One region of the Alteromonas sp. RKMC-009 genome, then DNA from elsewhere that is predicted to be linked to it. Evidence: predicted binding sites of a transcription regulator. Region 1 holds the regulator's gene; the other holds the start of a gene.
What was found. The regulator FliA, encoded in region 1, starts transcription of late flagellar genes. The targets are predictions, from matches to a motif close to CTAAAGNTNNNNNNNNNNNNGCCGATA.

Region 1 (4,431 bases):
TTCTTAGGTGCAGCTTTTGCAGCAGGTGCTGCGGGCTTGGAAGGGGCAGCGGGTGCGGCTGGCGCAGCCGGAGCCGCTTTTGCGGCCGGAGCAGGTGCAGCAGCTTTAGCAGGTTGAGCCGGCTTGGCAGGCTCTGCAGGTTTAGACTGTTCCGCTTTGGCAGCCTGAACGGCTTTGGTTGCCTGAGTGTCGACTTCAACACCACCGGCAATGCCGGGTCCCTGACCTTTACCGTGTAACTGGTCAAGCAAAGCTTCAAATTCGTCATCGGTGATTTCGTCACCGTCAGAACCGGCTGCAGCCTGTTCCGCTGCCGGTGCTGCGGCCGCCGGTGTAGCGGCAGGTGCGGCATCGCCACCAAACTGTCCTTTACCGTGAAGCTCGTCTAACAGAGCCTCAAATTCATCATCGGTGATATCTTCGCCATCTCCGCCAGCGGCTGCTGCCGGAGCGGGCGCAGGTGCAGCTGGCTTTGCAGGTGCATCTGCCGACGGTCTGCCGGGCGCACCGGAACCATGCAGCTGGTCCAGTAATGCTTCAAATTCATCTTCGCTGATATCTTCAATGCTGTTATCACCGGCAGGCTCTGCAACAGCGGCGGCTTCCGGTGCAACCGGTACCTCTTCAACTATCAGCTCAGGTTCTTCTGCTACCGGCACTTCTTCTGCCGGTGCTGCCGTTTCCCCGCCAAAAATATTTTCGCCGGGGGCTTCTGGCTTGCTCAACTTATGCAGAACATCAACAAGATTTGAATCAGCGGCTTCGAGTGGCTCACGGGCTTTTACCCGCTCAAACATTTCCACTACGACGTCTGTCGCTTGCAGAATGACATCCATTAATTCCGGCGTCAGTGTACGCTGGCCATTACGCATTACGTCAAAGACGTTTTCTGCGCCGTGACAAATCTCAACCAGTTCAGTCAGAGATAAGAAACCTGCGCCACCTTTTACCGTGTGATATCCACGGAAAATCGCGTTGAGGAGGTCAGCGTCTTCCGGATTATTCTCCAGGTCAACTAACTGTTCCTGTAATTGTTCCAGGATTTCTCCGGCTTCGACCAGAAAGTCCTGTAATATATCCTCATCAACATCAAACGACATTCATTCGCTCCCCTAAAAACCAAGGCTCGACAGGAGATCATCCACGTCATCCTGGCCTTGTACTACGTCATCCCGCTTCTCAGCGTTCATGATTGGCCCTTCCGCTTCAACAGCGTCCGGCTTGTTCGTGGTGCTCTGTGCTTTAACAGGTGCATCCCGTTCACCGAACACGGTCAGCATGTTCACAAGGCTGTCTTCGACTTCTTTCACCAGGTCAATCACTCTGCGAATAACCTGGCCTGTCAAATCCTGATAACCCTGTGCCATTAATACTTCGGTCAAAAGGCTGTTAAGTTTAGAAGAATCTTTCGACATGTCCTTAAACAGGGCGTCGATATCCATACATAAACTCTTGAATTCACCGAGCTCAATCTGACGGGTCATAAGCTTTTGCCATTCAGGCTCAAGGGTTGTGATCCGGTCTGATAAAGATTCAGCAATTGGCATACAGGACTCAACAGCGTCCATTGTAGTATTAGCCGCTTTTTCAGTTTCTTCAATTACGTAGGTGAGACGCGTTTGCGCATCAGGAATATCATCATTAGCCAGACCAGCAATACGCTCGTCTAACTGGAAGGTGTTGAGGGCGTCATGAAGTTGACGGGTAAGTTTGCCAACTTCAGCAAAAAGTTCGACAGACTCTTTGGCAGATACGGCCTCAAGCAGGGCGTTGGCGGATTCATCATCACCCTGCTCAAGATATGCTACCAGTTGTTTTGCTTCTTCGAGCGAAATAGGGACTTTTTTAGTAGGAGACATCCAGTAATCCTCTTCTCTGGCGGGAGCGGCTGGATCAACCTAAACGCTCAAAAATCTTGTCGAGTTTTTCCTTAAGTGTAGCGGCTGTGAAAGGCTTCACAACATATCCGTTTACACCTGCCTGTGCTGCAGCAACGATTTGCTCTTTTTTCGCTTCAGCTGTCACCATCAATACTGGCAAATGCTTGAGTTTGTCGTCAGCACGTATAGCGCGTAACAGGTCGATACCCTGCATACCTGGCATGTTCCAGTCGGTCACGACAAATTCAAAGTCGCCTTGCTGGAGCATGGGGAGGGCCGTACTTCCATCGTCAGCTTCCTGAATATTGGAAAATCCAAGATCTTTAAGCAGGTTCTTTATGATTCGTCTCATAGTAGAGAAGTCGTCTACTACAAGAATTTTCATACTCTTGTCCAAAATAGCCTCCGGTGAGGATTATCAATCGTTATTAATATTAGTATGTTTTATTCTTCTGCCTGCCATGATTGCATTCGGGCTTTTAGTTTTAACATGGCCTGGCTATGAATCTGGCTGACCCTTGACTCACTGACTTCAAGAACTTCACCGATTTCACGTAAATTCAGTTCTTCATCATAGTACAGGGACAGTACAATTGCTTCCCGTTCAGGTAATGTTGTGATGGCATGTGCCAACGCCTTTTGAAACGCCCCCTGCATTAAATCTTCGAGGGGTGAATCATTACCTTTATTCTGTTCTGTGCTGATTACATCTTCTGATACACCCAGGTCTTCAATACCGACAAGTTTACCGGCATTCACCTCGTTAAGCATTTGATGATAATCATTAATACTGACATTTAGCTTAGCAGCAATTTCTGTATCACGCGCGTCTCTGCCAGTTTCTCTTTCAACTTGTGTTATGGCTTCCGTAATAGCACGGCTATTTTTATGCACTGAACGGGGTGTCCAGTCGCCCTTACGGATTTCATCCAGCATAGCACCACGAATACGGATACCTGCGAAGGTTTCGAAACTGGCCCCTTTCGAGCCGTCGAAATTTCTGGCTGCTTCCAGCAATCCGATCATCCCTGCCTGAATCAGGTCATCCACCAGCACACTGGCAGGCAAACGCGCCATCAGGTGATGGGCAATACGTTTTACAAGGGATGCATGGCGCTCGACCAGCTGCGACTTGTCGGTCTGCTGCTGGTAAGCTGCCGCTTTACTATTCAACGTTGGCTTCCTACTGCTTGCTTCGTCACCAGTTGTTCAATGAAAAATTCCAGGTGACCACCCGGCTGAGCCGGTACCGGCCAGTTAAGCGCTTTGGTGGCTAACTGACTAATCGCGACGGCCGCAGGAGAACCGGGAAATGCATCCACAATAGCGGTTTGCTTTCTGACTGCCCGACGAATATTTTCGTCGAAAGGTACAGTTGCCACCAATTCTAGTGCCACATCCAGGAATCTGCCTGTCACTTTTGATAATTTACTGAATAATTCCTGCCCTTCACGAATGTCCCGAACCATGTTTGCCACAATTTTGAAGCGGAACACACCGTGTTCACGGTTCAATATTTTAATCAGTGCATAGGCATCGGTCAGAGAAGTCGGTTCGTCACAAACCACTACCATGATGTCCTGCGAGGCACGGGAGAAACTCAGTACCATATCGGAAATACCGGCAGCGGTATCTACAATCAGCACGTCAATCTGCGACCGTAACTCACTGAAAGCACGGATTAATCCGGCATGTTCTGTAGGCGATAACTCGGTCATTGCCTGAGTACCTGAAGTCGCCGGAGCTATTTTAATACCGTGAGGTCCGGTTACCAGAACATCATCAAGTGTGCATTCACCGGATAATACGTGAGAAAGGTTCTTCTCAACACGCAAACCCAGCATGACGTCAACGTTCGCTAATCCTAAGTCGGCATCGAGTACCATGACCCGCTTACCTTGCTTGGCCATAGCAATCGCCGTGTTTAATGTAATGTTGGTTTTACCAACACCACCTTTGCCGCCGGTAACGGCAATAACCTTTATGAGGCGTGATTGATTCATCTTTCGTAAGCTACTCGCTTGATCTTCGATCATACTGCCTGAACTGAATTAACTTCATGATTACGCTTAGTATGATTCAAACCGTACTTTTTATAAAGCTTTGCAGCGGCAGATACGAGAGATTTTGCATCAGCAACTTTAATATCTTCAGGTACCTGCTGCCCGTCGGTCACATAACTAACTGGCAATTGCTGTTCAACAGCAACACTTAAAACCTCACCCAAACTGTAGCATTCATCAACTTTCGTGAAGATACATCCGTCAAGCTTAACGGAATTATACGCTTCAATGATGCGTTGCAATGCAGGATATTGGGTATTTGCCTGCGCAACCAGGTATTTACGGACAGGTTGCATTTGTCCGTGATTAAATTGACCAAGTTGCTTAATTAAACGACTGTCGCGCTGACTGAAACCAGCCGTGTCTATTAATATTAGACGCTTATGGCGTAACTGGAAGAGAAGTTCGGCTAATTCTTCACTGCTTTGCGCCTTCCTTGTGGTACAGCCAATAATTTTGCCATACGTTGCCAGCTGTTCATAAGCGGC
Region 2 (4,431 bases), 1.1 Mb from region 1:
TATTATTCCGGCTTATCAGCATGACATGTTCAGCAGCAGAGTCCGGGCAACGTTTTATTCCTCAGCCTACAGTGTGACACCGCAAAGTGACCGCATGGGTTATCGCATTAGTGGTCCTGCCATTTCGTCGGGGTTTGAAGCTATGCGCTCAGAAGGGATTAATTGCGGTTCTGTGCAGGTGCCTGCAGACGGTCAGCCGATTATAATGCTGGCTGACAGACAAACTCTGGGCGGTTATCCCAAAATCGGCGTAATAGCGCCGTATGATCTTCCGAGGGTAGCGCAGTCTGTTCCCGGCACAACGTTAACGTTTAATCCGGTGGATCCGGAAAATGCCCGTGGAACATGGCTGTTAAGGCAAGCCCGTATTGACAATTTTTTCAGGAACAATTGATATCTGATGACAATCGCGTTTTTAAATGACCAGTTTTTACCTCTTGAAGAAGCACGTATTTCACCGATGGACAGAGGTTTTCTGTTCGGCGACGGTATTTACGAGGTGATCCCTACCTTGCACGGTAAAGCTGTTGGTATGAACGCCCACCTCGACCGGTTACAAAACGGGCTCGATGAGCTGGCAATTACAAATCCGAAAACAAAGGCACAATGGACAGAGCTGGTCAGTGAACTGGTGACGAAAAATACCCGGGCGCTGAATTCTGCGTCAGTGGGTGTGTATATTCAGGTATCACGGGGTACTGAGATGAAACGTGCTCATGGTTATCCTGACAATATTCCTCCCACTGTGTTCGCTTTTGCATTTGCTTCCGCCGCGCCGCCGGTGCCGGATAAGGCCGCAGTCGTAACCTTTGATGTCGCAAGTGGTGAAGATAAGCGCTGGCAGCGTTGTAACATCAAATCCACTTCGCTGCTCGGCAATGTGATGCATTATCAGCAGGGCCGGCAGGCCGGTAAACAGGAAATCATTCTGTTGAACAGCCACGGGGAAGTGACTGAGGCCAGTTCATGCAACGTGTTCGTTGTGAAAGACGGTATTATCATGACACCACCGCTGGATCATCAAATCCTGCCGGGAATTACCCGGAAGCTGGTCATTGAAAGTCTTGCAGCAGAAGGCGTTGAGGTGCAGGAAGTACCGGTTACAGCAGAAGTATTGTTCAGTGCTGATGAAGTGTGGCTAACCAGCTCCAGTAAGGAAATCAGCCCTGTTACCTCGGTGGATGATAAACCCGTGGGGAACGGGCAGGCCGGTGATGTATGGCTTAAAGCCATCACAGCTTTCAACAAACACAAGTTTACGTTATAAAAAAACCTGCACGCTGTGCAGGTTTATTTAATCTTAACGACCGGCGACTCAGTCGTCGGTTTTATCACAGGTACCGTCTTTACATTCACCGTAAAGATACAGGCTGTGATGTGTCAGTTTGATGTTATTGCGTTCGGCAATTTCAATTTGACGTTGTTCAATCACGTCATCTTCAAACTCGATGACTTTGCCACATTTCAGACACACCAGATGGTCGTGGTGCTCTTTATGACTAATTTCAAATACTGACTTGCCACCTTCAAAATGGTGACGGTTCAAAATACCAGCGTCATCGAACTGGTTAAGCACACGGTATACCGTCGCAAGACCAATTTCCTCACCCTGATCGATCAGAATTTTATACACATCTTCAGCACTGATATGCTGGTTGGCAGGTTCCTGCAGGATCTGCAGAATTTTTAAACGGGGAAGTGTAACTTTCAAACCCGCTTTTTTTAGTTCTTTATTTTGATCCATAAATAATCACTTCTGGAAGCTCTTCTGATTTAACGCTCATTATAGGTACTTTGCCAGGTTTTAAAAGTAAAAGCGCGGATATCTTCAACATTAATCTGCAGATTAAATCATTGATCCCTGTCATTTATCCATACGTTTTTTAAGGACTTTGTGCAGCTAACCGGAGCCTGCAGGCGGTATGCAGAGAGTTATTCAGGATTTACCCTCTCAACGAACTAAAGCATTGTGAAGTTTCTACCGATAAGTTCAATGAAAGCTATGCCTTTTTCGCTGCAAAATAGCGACTTTTCCGGGATGTTTTGAACATTATTTACTTTGCCGGCAATTACGGAACACTGTGCGCAGACATATTTCCGGGCCAAAAAACGGCAAGGCCGGAAAACTTATATTAAAATCAATGATAACCATGTTACGGAAATAAAACCGAAGATTGGGATAAGAAGATGCGCCTGACTGTTGTACAAAAAATAACCCTTGGTTTTGCCCTGTTCGGCTGTTTATTGCTGATCACCAGTTTACTTGCTTATCTGGGACTCAGCGACATCCGCCGTTCTGCTGAAACGGTGGCCACCGAGAAAATGCCGGTTCAGACAAAAATGATGTCCCTGAAGTCAGATGCATTGTCTCTGGCGACCGTAACGGCAAACGGTTACTACATGGATGAGCTTTCAGCACTGAATAACAACAAAGCTGAGTTTGAGGCACTGAGTGAAGTATTTTCTGAAGATCTCGCTATTTTCGATACCACCTTTGGTAATCACACAGAATCAAAACAGGCCGTAGAGGCGGGTAATACATTTATTCGTGAGAGCGCGACGATGTACGAAGCGCTTATCAGCAGCAAACAAATACAATTGTCTCTGGCAAAGCAGCGGGAAGAAGCTATCTCTCATATTGATGAAGCCGGAGCGCTGATGATGGATTTAAGCTTTCTGGATAACGGACAGCCCGGTATCGATGCGCTGGCCGGCCTCGGTGCGAATATAGACAATAAATTGCTTACTTTGAGTTCGGTAGTCACCGAGCTGGTTAAGTCTGAAGATCCTGAAGATTCACTGATGATTCTGGATGACCTGGACTATCAGCTGAGCAATCTGGCGGTAGACACCGAGTATCTGTTCCGGTCTGCCAGTGGCCTGAATACCGACGGTATCATCAGCAATTTTCAGCAGCAGTATGATGCCATGCTGGCTATTCTCACCGGTGAATCCGGTCTGATGGCGGGCCAGAAACAGAAGTTATCACACATCGCCCATGCCACAGAAAGCCGTCAGCGTGCCAACACATCGCTGGCGCAGGCTACCACTACAATCAATAACCTTTACGAAGAAGTCACTGAAGAAACCCTGAAAGGGCAAAACCTGATTCTGGACACTGTGCAGGACAGCCTTGTTGATACGCTGGTGGTGTCGTTTATTGGTCTGGTGGCTGCAGTTGCACTCACTCTCACTGTGCGTAAAAGCATTGCCGGGCCGCTGCAAAATATCACCCGTGGTCTGGGCCGGATCAGTGAAGGGGATTTATCGTATCGTCTGAAGACACAGGGCAATGATGAATTTGCCGATTTGTCGGTAAAGGTGAACAGTTTAACTGAAGCTCTCAGAGATCTTATCGGTAACATTCAGCAACAGGAACGAACGCTGCTGGATGTGGCCAGAGAAAGTGTTGAAATGGGGGAACGTAGTCTGGAGCAGGTGGCCCAGCAGCGCGACCGGGTCCGTAAAACCTCCTCAGATACTGCCAGTGTAAGAAGCACCAGTGAAAAAAACCTCGCAATGATTCAGCAATCGGTAGATGAACTTGACCGGGTCGCCAGTCAGACGCAGCAAACATCTGAACTGGTTGCACAAAACCGGCAACAGGTTGCAGAACAATCAGGCCAGGCATCGGCATCGGCCAGTATTATAAACCGGCTGGATGAGAACAGCCGCAATATCGGCAGTATCCTTGACGTCATTAAAACCATCGCGGAACAAACAAACTTACTGGCGCTCAATGCTGCGATAGAGGCTGCCCGTGCCGGTGATCAGGGCCGCGGATTTGCCGTTGTCGCCGATGAGGTAAGAACGCTGGCTAACCGCACGCATAACTCCACTGAAGAAATTGAATCGATGATTGGCAGTTTGCAACGAGATGCACAGCAAGCTGTGGAAGCCATCAACCTGAGTATGGAAAAGGCGGAGCAGGGCGTTGCTATCAGTGAAAAAGTCTATGAGCAGGTCAATGGGATCAGTGAGGTCATTGTGAAGCTACAGGCGTTTAATGCCGGCTTTGTGAAAGACACTAAAGCTCAGGATAAAGTACTTGCGGGTATTGATGATAATCTTAACGCAATCGTGACGCTGGCTGATGCAAGTGCAGAGAGTACCCGTCTGGCAAATGAATCCAGTGCCAGGGTGGATGAGCAAATGGAAGGATTACGGAAAGTGGTTGAGCGCTTCAGATTATAAAAAAACGGGCTGGGCGCCCGTTTTCTTTAATTCAATATCAGGCAAGTTCTGCCAGACATAATTCTTCGTGTAACTGCTTACACCAGGCACGTACACGCTCTTCGGTTAATTCCGGCTGGCGGTCTTCGTCAATGCCCAGACCAACAAAGTGGTTATCATCAGCCATGCCTTTAGAGGCTTCAAAGTCGTAGCCGTCTGTAGACCACTGACCGACAAGAATTGCACCGCGGGGTTCTA

Region 2: the regulator FliA is predicted to act here: its motif matches at 1,961-1,987, upstream of DS731_RS11655 (HAMP domain-containing methyl-accepting chemotaxis protein).

The regions. Positions count from the first base shown of each region.
Region 1 is NZ_CP031010.1:1,517,278-1,521,708, reverse strand. It holds gene DS731_RS06605 (chemotaxis protein CheA) at 1-1,100, opposite strand, end outside; gene DS731_RS06600 (protein phosphatase CheZ) at 1,113-1,859, opposite strand; gene cheY (chemotaxis response regulator CheY) at 1,894-2,277, opposite strand; gene DS731_RS06590 (RNA polymerase sigma factor FliA) at 2,325-3,053, opposite strand; gene DS731_RS06585 (MinD/ParA family protein) at 3,050-3,916, opposite strand; gene flhF (flagellar biosynthesis protein FlhF) at 3,913-4,431, opposite strand, start outside.
Region 2 is NZ_CP031010.1:2,631,736-2,636,166, reverse strand. It holds gene DS731_RS11670 (biotin-dependent carboxyltransferase family protein) at 1-394, shown strand, start outside; gene DS731_RS11665 (D-amino acid aminotransferase) at 401-1,267, shown strand; gene fur (ferric iron uptake transcriptional regulator) at 1,316-1,744, opposite strand; gene DS731_RS11655 (HAMP domain-containing methyl-accepting chemotaxis protein) at 2,188-4,194, shown strand; gene fldA (flavodoxin FldA) at 4,232-4,431, opposite strand, start outside.